One region of the Nonomuraea sp. bgisy101 genome, then DNA from elsewhere that is predicted to be linked to it. Evidence: predicted binding sites of a transcription regulator. Region 1 holds the regulator's gene; each other region holds the start of a gene.
The links. The regulator LexA, encoded in region 1, represses DNA repair genes until DNA is damaged. The targets are predictions, from matches to a motif close to TCGAACANNTGTTCGA.

Region 1 (3,270 bases):
CCGCCTGCCTTCGAGTTACGGATCACGAGCAGCTTCACGGTTCCTCCTTCGGAGAACCGCTCACCTGCCCTCCCGTGCCGGGGCGACACACCTGGCGAGGGCAGGCCGTTGCCGAGCGCGTGCCGTGGAGCGGACGTCGTCTCCCAGGAAGAAGGGGCGCCGACTCTCGGCCGGCGGCCGACGCATACCCCAGGTGCCGGTCAGGGCGCGCGGTCGGGCAGGTAGAGCCGACCGCCGGGGCGGATGAGTGAGCTGTTCAGCCCGTTGAGCCGCATGATCTCTCCCGCCACCGCGGAGGGGTCGTCGCCCGGAGAGACCGCGGCCGCGATGGTCCACAGCGTGTCGCCCTTCTCGACGACCACCCAGGGCAGCCCCTCGCGCCCCGTCCCGGTCATCTCCTGCGCGATGGCCCAACTGGTGGCCTTGGCGCCGAGCACGAAGCCTCCCAGGGACAATACGGCGAACAACCCCACGAGCACGACCCTCCCCCGTCTGGTCAGCCTCATGGGAGGGTGCTGGATCTGCTCTCCACCCGGCTCCGGCCCTGCCGGGACCACCCTGAGCCCACCCCGGCCCGACCTCGGCCTGGTCTCGCGCGCTCTACGCTTCCTCGCTTTCCCCCGATTCGCCGCGGTGCGCACCTTCGGGGCTCGGTCGACCGCCATCGGCCTGGGCCGATCCGCGACGGCCTCACTCAGGGGCAACGCCGCCCGCGCGATCTGAGGCACCGTGGCCGACCGCGCCTCGTGGGACCGGGCCGCCGCCGATCCCACCTCCCGCGTCCGCTCCGTGGGCGACCCCACCTCCTGGGGCCGGTTCCCGCCCGGCAACGCGTTCTGCCCTTGTGTCGCGCCCGTCTGGAGACCGCCGCCCCTTCGTCGCCAGGCCGGCCTGCCCAGCGACGTACCGCGCAGCCCGCCTCGCTTGCCCCGTCGACCGCTCTGGCGCCCCTCCCGCCCTCCGCGCGTACCTTCGCCGCGTCCTGTCCGCCCTGATCGATCGCCTGTCGCGATCGCCCGGCCCCGCATGCCGTCCATCTCCGCCCCCGGCTCTCTCGTCCCGCCTTCAGGACCGCTCGTGCCCTCCCGCGCGTCCGAGTCCTGCACCCCCTGGTCGCGGACGACCCGCAACCGCCCGCCACCTGCCGCGCGTGGCCCCGTGGACCGTCCGCCCGATGCCCCTCGTGACCCGGCAGACCGCCCACCCCCGGCCTCGCGCGGCCCCGCGGGCCGTCCGCCGACCTGCTTGCCCTGGGCGCCGCCGTCGGCGGCCAGGGCCTCCCGTCCGTCCGCCCCCGCGGACGCTTCCCCTGCGCCGCGCCCCTTCGCCGTGCGAGGCGCCGCGCCGCGCCCTGCCGTACCACGAGGTGGGGGAACCAGGCGGAGTCGGCCTCCAGGAGCGGGAGGACGCACGCGCTCCTCTCTCGTGATGTCCGCGATCAAGGTGAGTTGTTCGTCTTGGCTGGTCGAATCTGTCGTTGTGGTCGCTCGCACTGATGACCTCCCGCCACCGTCGACCCAAGGAAAAGGTCAAATAAAGATCAGCGAATCGAACACGGTGTCGATCGAACTCCCGTACGATGTTGTACACCACGTCACCGACGATTTCGAGGAAGACTCGAACAATTGTTTGAAGTTGATCTTCATCGGCGGTACGGTCGCTGTGTGCGACATGAAGACCACGGACCGGAAGGTGGGCCGGTGAGGCATGCCGCCGGGCGAGGAGGAGAGCATGAGCGAGCCGAATGACGGCAATGGCGTCAGCGACCTTGCGGTCCGCCGTCGTGACTCACTGGGCCTGACACCCAGGCAACGCAAGATCCTTGAGGTGATTCGCGACTCGGTGCAGCAGCGCGGCTACCCGCCGTCCATGCGCGAGATCGGCGAGGCCGTGCAGCTGACCAGCACTTCCAGTGTGTCGCACCAGCTGACCGCGTTGCAGCGCAAGGGCTACCTGCGGCGTGACCCGCACCGCCCCCGCGCCCTTGAGGTCAGGCTCCCCGGCGAGCCGGTGCTGTGGGTGGACCCCGACGGTGGCGAGGACGAGTCGCCGGTCAGCAGGCCGACGGCCGCCTACGTGCCTCTGGTCGGCCGCATCGCCGCCGGTGGTCCGATCCTGGCCGAGGAGAGCGTCGAGGACGTCTTCGCGCTGCCCAAGCAGCTCGTCGGTGAGGGCACTCTCTTCCTCCTCCAGGTCGCCGGTGACTCGATGATCGAGGCCGCGATCGCCGACGGCGACTGGGTGGTCGTACGGCAGCAGCCGGTGGCCGAGAGCGGCGACATCGTGGCAGCCATGATCGACGGCGAGGCGACGGTGAAGACGTTCAAGCGCAAGGATGGCCACATCTGGCTGGTCCCGCACAACGCCAACTACGACCCGATCCCGGGCGACGAGGCCAGCGTGCTCGGCAAGGTCGTGGCGGTCCTCCGCCGCCTCTAGCCGTGTCTCGCCGCTCGATCGGCCCTCACCTTTCCCGAGGGTCGATCGAGTCGGCGTACCCCGAGCTGGGTCTTCATGGCGCACGTGTTCCAGTGCCGCATCAGGCAACGTCCGACCTTACTGTGAGGTGACACAGCCGAACCGGCATGGTGGGCCATGCCGCAGAACGTGTTCCGGTACCGAGCTCTCGGCCACCACGGCGGTTCGCCCGTCGACTCCTCCCAGCGGGCAGATCAGCTCGCAATCCGTATCCATCGGGCATGTCGCACATTCTGGGTGACACTGATCGGGTGGACGATACCTTCCCCCGGCCCACCAAAGACGGCCTGAAATGGGCGAACGCGGGTCCTGACGTCATCGCCTGCTGGATCGCCGACATGGACTTCCCCACCGCGCCCGCGATCGTCGAGGCACTCCAGCGACGCGCCCGCGGCGACCTGGGCTATCCCGCCTGGGCGGCCGACCCGCAGGCGGGCCCGCTGGCCGAGGCGTTCACCGAACGCATGCTCGTCCGGTACGGCTGGGACGCCGACCCGTCAGCCGTCCGCGCCTTCTCCGACCTCAACCAGGCGCTCCAGGTCGTGCTCCACATCGCCACAGATCCTGGTGACACGGTCGCGATGCACGCCCCGGCCTACCCTCCGTTCCTCGGCACACTCGAGGAGATGGGCCGCGTGCTGCGCACCGACCTGTCGGACCTGGCTGATTGCCGCGCGCTCGTCCTGGTCAACCCGCACAACCCGACGGGCAGGGTCTTCACGAGATCCGAGCTGGCCGCCTTGGCCGAGCAGGTCGAACGGCACGACCTGCTAGTCGTCTCCGACGAGGTCC
Region 2 (3,270 bases), on a different contig from region 1:
GGAATGACCTACCCGATGACCCGTCAGCGCACGTTCGACCCGCCCGACGAGCTGTTCGGCGACCCCGCGCCGGTGCGGCCGCTGACGTTCGCGGACGGGCACGAGGGCTGGCTCGTGACCGGACACGCGGCCGGCCGCGCGATGCTGGCCGATCCCCGCTTCAGCACCGACCCCCGGCGGCTGCATCCGCTCCTCATGTCGCGCAGGCTGCCGGAGAGCGACGTGCCGGCGGGGTTCTTCCTTCGGATGGACGCGCCCGAACACACGCACTACCGCAGGCTCCTCACCGGGCAGTTCACCGTACGCAGGATGAACCTGCTCAGGGCCCGCATCGAGGAGATCGCCGCGGACTGCCTCGACGAGATGGAACGCCAGGGTCCGCCCGCCGACCTGGTGCGCTCCTTCGCGCTGCCGATCCCCTCGCTGGTCATCTGCGAGCTGCTCGGCGTGCCGTACGAGGACAGGGAGCAGTTCCAGCGCGACTCGTCGCGGTTGCTCCGGCTGGAGAGCTCCCCCGAGGAACTGGCGGCCGCGGTCAGCGACCTGATCAAGTACTTCTACACCCTCATCGCGCGCAAGCGTGCCGAGCCGGAGAACGACATGCTCACCGGACTCGTCGCCAGTGGAGAGCTGAACGACGACGAGATCGCCGGCATGGGCTTCCTGCTGCTGGTGGCGGGGCACGAGACGACCGCCAACATGCTCGGGCTCGGCACGTTCGCGCTGCTCCAGAACCCCGACCAGCTCGCGATCGTCCGCGACGACGCCTCCGTGATCGACAACGCGGTGGAGGAACTGCTCCGCTACCTGTCGATCATCCACTTCGGCCCGACGAGGACCGCCATGGAGGACGTCGTCGTCGCGGGCACGCTGATCAAGGCGGGGGACTGCGTCGCGCTGTCCATCCCCGCCGCGAACCGCGACACCGCGCGCTACCCCGACCCCGCCGTCCTGGACGTACGGCGGCCCGCGAGCGGCCACCTGACCTTCGGTCACGGCATCCACCAGTGTCTCGGACAGCAACTGGCCAGGATCGAGATGCGGGTCGCCTACCCCGCCCTGCTCAAGCGCTTCCCTTCGCTCCGGTTGGCGGTCCCCGCCGACGAGGTGCCGATGCGCACGGACATGAGCATCTACGGCGTCCACTCCCTGGAGGTGGCCTGGTGAGGATCAACGCCGACAGGGGCGTGTGCATCGGCGCCGGCATGTGCGTGCTGACCGCGCCGCTGGTGTTCGACCAGGACGAGGACGAGGGCCTGGTCGTGTTGAAGGTCGCCGAGGTGCCACCAGAGGCCGAGGCCGCGGTCGCCCGCGCGCTCACGCTCTGCCCGTCCGGCGCCATCACCCGCGCGGACGAGGCACGCTGACCTCCCCGACGACGTGACCCGCGTCGTCGGGCCGTCGGGCGACACGCCCTGGGGTGACGTTCCCTCGCGGACGGCCGTGCCCTTGTCATGCCTCGCGCTCTCCGTCGCCGCCTTCGCAGGTCAAGCCGATTGATCGAACCTGTGTTCGCGATTCGGTTGACATTCATGGTCATCGAAATTATGTTCGACGGAGTGACGTGAGGCTCGCGGCTCACGTCGAAGAGCCTGGTCGCGGGTTCCCGCTACCCCCATGCGGGGCCCGCGGTCGGGTTCCACGGGCGAAGGGCGCGTCCTCGTCGTCGGCGGAGACGAGTGGGCGCGCGCTGGCCGGACGGGGAGAGGGGAAGCTCCTCGTCCGGCCGCCCGGCGGAAATGTCGGTGGGGTCTGCAAGTGTTGGCTTCACCGGCGGAAACGCCGGGGCCGCCAAGACCCCTCAAAGGAGGCTGGCATGACGACAAGGCTCAGCGACACGCACGGGCCCCGCCTGTCGCCCGCAGTCAGGGCGCATCTCACCGACTCACGCACCTGCCTGGCCGACGCCGTGACGGCCCGCACCCCCGCCACCCGCTACGTCGCCGCACACCTCGCCGCCCTGCGCGCGGCGGCGGCCATCCTGGCCGCGCGTCCGCGCCCGATGGAGGGCCGCAGGCGCAGGCTGCGCAGCGCGTGGGAGCTGCTGCCCGAGGCCGAGCCCAGGCTCGCCGAGTGGGCGGCCTACTTCTCGATCAGCGCCGCCAAGCGTGCCGCCGCGGAGGCCGGCATGGTGCGCGGCGTGACCATGGCCGACGCCGACGAGCTCCTGGCCGAGGCGGAGACGTTCGTCGCCACGGTCGAGGAGATCCTCGGCGTCCCCGGGCAGCCCGCCCTTCCCGTCAACGTTCCCCTGGCGGGCTGAGGGCCCGTCTCCCCTTTTCCCCTGGCCCAGGTTCCCGGCCGGTCGTCTCGTTCTCGTCGGTGGGAGGACGAAGCGCCCGCCCGGCAGGCCGTCCGGCTCGATCCCTCCGCGAGCCGGACTCCCCCTTCTCCTCACTGCGTTCCTCGCGTCGCGTTGTTCCTCGCGTCGCGTTGTTCCTCGCGTCGCCTGGCCGAACCCCCGGTGTCTTCCGCCAGAACGGATGCCGGGGCCGAGAACGTTCAGCACCAGGGCGACCGCCGCCCGGGCGTAGGCTGCCGGGCCGACGACCGGCGTTCCCCGATGCGGGGTGGCCCGTGGGCGGGATCGACCGCAACCCTTGCATCCGGCCGCCGGGCCGTCGGCCGGCGCAAGATGAGCGGCTGGATGTGATTGCTGCGGCGACAGGTCGTCGGGCGCTGACATCGGCTGGCGTTCCCTGATGCGGGGCGGCCTGCGGGCGGGATCGACCGCGACCCCTATGCCTGGCCGCCGTGGTCGCCGACGGGCCCACGATCGTGGACGGTGGCTCCTGGGGGCTCGCGGCCAGGCGCCGCTGGTCGTGCCGGCCACCACGGTCAGGGCGGGCTCGCGGCCCGGCTCGGTGGGTGGTGTCCGGCGTCGGCTCGGCTGTACGGCGCGGGCGACGGGCCGGCGCCGCGGCCGCTCAGGCACCCGCCGGTCGGCTCAGCCGGTTCCCCGTACCACCTGCTTGAACTCCGGGCACGCGATGAGCGGGTCGTGCGTGCAGGAGGCCGCGTGGCGCAGGCTGTCGCGCATCCTGGTGAGCTGGGCGATGCGGTCGTCCAGCTCGCTCGCCTTCTCCGCCATCCGCTCGCGCAGCGCGTCGTCGGACGGCTTGGCGTGCAGCAGCCGGCCGATCTCCGTCAACGTGAACCCCGCGCTCCTCGCACAGGCGATCAGCGCCAGCCGGCTGAGCGTCTCCGGCTCGTACGTCCGCCTGATCCCGTTACGCCCGGTCGCGCTGATCAGTCCCTTGCGCTCGTAGA
Region 3 (3,270 bases), on a different contig from region 1:
AGGGTGAAGATCCCGCCCGCGGCGGCCAGCAGGGTGAAGACCGACGGCCACAGGCGGGTGAAGCCCTGGGTGGCGTTGGTGCCGAGCGCGAAGCCGATCTCGAAGACGATCGCGATGGAAAGGTGGATCCAGGCCATGGTGGTGACTCCTCAGACGGTGGGCGTGGTGGGGGAGAGGCGGTCGGCCAGCTTGAGGCCGAGGACGCCGCCGATGATCAGGACGAACGCCAGGGCCTTGCCGGGCGTCATCGCCTCCTCGAAGATCAGGGTGCCGAGCACGACCGTGCCCACGGAGCCGATGCCGGTCCACACGGTGTAGCCCACGCCGACGTCCAGCGTCCTGAGCGCCAGGCTGAGGAAGAAGATCCCGCCTGCCGCCGCGGCGATGGTCAGCAAGGAGGGGCCGAGCACGGTGAAGCCTTCCGTGGCGTTGGTGCCGAGGGCGAAGACCACCTCGAACACGGCGGCGACGAGCAAGTAGATCCATGCCATGGGGGACTGAACTCCTTCATTAATTGCTTGTACATGCATATTCTGTGCATACATATAGAGTGGGTGTCAACACGCGAAGGAGGAACAGATGGCGACGCTCGACGACGACATGTGGGTCGGGGTGGTACGGCTGCACGCCAGGGTGGAGTACGAGCTGTCCACCGCGCTGCAGCGGCACGGTCTCGGCCTTTCGGAGTACAGGGCGCTCTGTCATCTGTCCACGGCCGTGGGCGGCGAACTGCGCATGCAGGAGCTCGCCGACCTGCTCGGGCTCAACCAGAGCTCGGTCACCCGCCTGGTCGGACGGCTGGAGGCCTCCGGCCTGACCCGTCGCGACCTGTGCGCCAACGACCGCCGAGGCGTCTACACCGTGATCACCGACGCGGGCAGGGAGCGCAAGGAGGGGGCGGGCGCCACCTACGACGAGACGCTCACGGCCTCTCTCGACCGGGCCGCCGCCGACGGCCTGGAGTCCACCGTGGCGGGCCTGCGGGCGGCTTTCGTCGGCCGGTAGGCGGTCTCGCCCGGGTCGCCCGCCGGCCGCGGACACCGTATCGCGGTGATCACGCCAGGAAGGAGGCATCCCCTCGCGCTCAGCCTGACCGGCGGCAACCGCAACGACGTCACCCAGCTCATGCCGCTGCTACGGGGCATTGCGCCCGTTCGCTCCGGCCTGGGCGTGCATCGGTGGATGATCGAGCAGACGCTCGCGCTGCTGCACTGGTTCCGTCGCCTGCGCATCCGCTGGGAGATACAAGACGACATCCACGAGGCTTTCATGACCCTTGCCGCGGCGATCATCTGCTGGCGCCGCCTCGTCCGCTGATCTTCCTGCCAGGGAACGCGAGGTGGTGCAGGAGCCGGCCGCAGACCAGATCATTTTTGTTAGGGGCTCTCAGGTGGCTTCGGCCAGCGAGGTGTGAAGCGCCTCCGCCGTACCGGCGAGATCGTCGGCGTGCCCCTGGCCGCCCGGGGACCACAGGAAGACCCACGCGGTCGCCGACGGAGTGGCGAAGATGATGGTCTGGCGGCCCGTACGCGGGTGCCACACCCACAGCACGGGGTCGTCGCCACCGACCATCCGCCCGACGAGCCCGCAGTCGGGGAGCAACGCCGCGAGCGCCTCCAGGTGGGCGCGCCGCTGCCCGGTGTACGTGCTCGTCACGTCGCCGCCTCTCGACCTTTTTCCCAGGATCTCCCCAGGTCAGCGCCATGGCAACAGGCCCGGCGTATTGTCTGGGAATGTCGGTCGGGGCCGGTGTGACTGTTGGCGTGTTCGAGGCGCGATCGAACAGCCGTTCGGCTACCATGAGAAGCGCCGGACCGCGGCTTCCTCGGGTCGGCGGAAAATTGTCGGTCCCACCGCGTAGCTTTCACTCGACCGACCAGACCACGACCCTCCGGGGAGTTCCCATGGCTATCAACGACCGCGAGAAGGCCCTTGAGACTGCCCTCGCACAGATCGAGCGGCAGTTCGGCAAGGGCTCCGTCATGCGCCTCGGCGATGACGCCAGGGCTCCCATCGAGGTGACCCCGACCGGTTCGATCGCGCTCGACGTGGCGCTCGGCATCGGCGGCTTCCCCAGGGGCCGCATCGTCGAGGTCTACGGTCCCGAGTCCAGCGGTAAGACCACGGTGGCGCTGCACGCGGTGGCCAACGCGCAGCGGGCCGGCGGCATCGCGGCGTTCATCGACGCCGAGCACGCCCTCGACCCCGAGTACGCCAAGAAGCTCGGTGTCGACACCGACGCCCTGCTCGTCTCCCAGCCCGACACGGGTGAGCAGGCGCTCGAGATCGCCGACATGCTGATCCGCTCGGGTGCCGTCGACATCATCGTCATCGACTCGGTCGCGGCCCTGGTGCCCAAAGCCGAAATCGAGGGCGAGATGGGCGACAGCCACGTCGGTCTCCAGGCCCGCCTGATGTCCCAGGCGCTGCGCAAGGTCGCGGGCGCGCTCAACAGCACCGGCACCACCGCCATCTTCATCAACCAGCTCCGCGAGAAGATCGGCGTCATGTTCGGCTCGCCCGAGACCACGACCGGCGGTAAGGCGCTGAAGTTCTACGCCTCGGTCCGCCTCGACATCCGCCGCATCGAGACGCTGAAGGACGGCACGGAGGCGGTCGGCAACCGCACCCGCGTCAAGGTCGTCAAGAACAAGATGGCGCCGCCCTTCCGCGTCGCCGACTTCGACATCCTGTACGGCGTGGGAATCTCCCGCGAGGGCGGTCTCATCGACATGGGCGTGGAGCACGGCTTCGTTCGCAAGTCGGGCGCCTGGTACACCTACGAGGGCGACCAGCTCGGCCAGGGCAAGGAGAACGCGCGCAACTTCCTGCGCAACCACCCTGACGTGGCCAACGAGATCGAGAAGAAGATCAAGGAGAAGCTGGGCGTGGGCCCGCGGGTCGACGCCCCCGCCGAGGCCGCCGCTCCCGCCGCCCCTCCGGCCCCCGCCGCCACGGGCCGCGGTTCCAAGGCCTCCACGCCCAAGCCTGGTGACGTCTGATCCGGTTTGAGTCATGAGCATGTCGTCGGACCCTGACCAGAAGCCGCCCGGTTCCACCCCGGAGCCGCTTCCGCCACACCCCCCTGCCCGCCGACGGGCAGGCCAGGGTCCCGACAGCTCCGGCCCCAAGGCCCCACGCGGCTCCCTCGAGGACTCTCCGCCCCACCCCGCGAGCGGCGAGTCTCTCGACAACGACACTGCCATCGCACAGGCTGGCGACGGCTCAGCCGGGATGGGCCGGACCAGCGACGACGGCGTCGCCAGGGAC

Region 2: AC3EO4_RS01750 (SAV_6107 family HEPN domain-containing protein) is a predicted target of LexA. The motif match lies at 1,540-1,555, and genes of this name have one in related genera.
Region 3: recA (recombinase RecA) is a predicted target of LexA. The motif match lies at 1,779-1,794, and genes of this name have one in related genera.

Annotation. Positions count from the first base shown of each region.
Region 1 is NZ_JBYITD010000007.1:1,175-4,444, reverse strand. It holds gene AC3EO4_RS14760 (diacylglycerol/lipid kinase family protein) at 1-38, opposite strand, end outside; gene AC3EO4_RS14755 (LysM peptidoglycan-binding domain-containing protein) at 201-506, opposite strand; gene AC3EO4_RS14750 (hypothetical protein) at 1,429-1,704, shown strand; gene lexA (transcriptional repressor LexA) at 1,732-2,439, shown strand; gene AC3EO4_RS14740 (MalY/PatB family protein) at 2,700-3,270, shown strand, end outside.
Region 2 is NZ_JBYITD010000001.1:364,137-367,406, forward strand. It holds gene AC3EO4_RS01740 (cytochrome P450) at 4-1,167, shown strand; gene AC3EO4_RS01745 (ferredoxin) at 1,164-1,367, shown strand; gene AC3EO4_RS01750 (SAV_6107 family HEPN domain-containing protein) at 1,817-2,263, shown strand; gene AC3EO4_RS01755 (MerR family transcriptional regulator) at 2,948-3,270, opposite strand, start outside.
Region 3 is NZ_JBYITD010000016.1:173,796-177,065, forward strand. It holds gene AC3EO4_RS28945 (DMT family transporter) at 1-137, opposite strand, end outside; gene AC3EO4_RS28950 (DMT family transporter) at 150-491, opposite strand; gene AC3EO4_RS28955 (MarR family winged helix-turn-helix transcriptional regulator) at 580-1,005, shown strand; partial or broken gene AC3EO4_RS28960 (transposase family protein) at 1,021-1,317, shown strand; gene AC3EO4_RS28965 (hypothetical protein) at 1,387-1,656, opposite strand; gene recA (recombinase RecA) at 1,905-3,002, shown strand.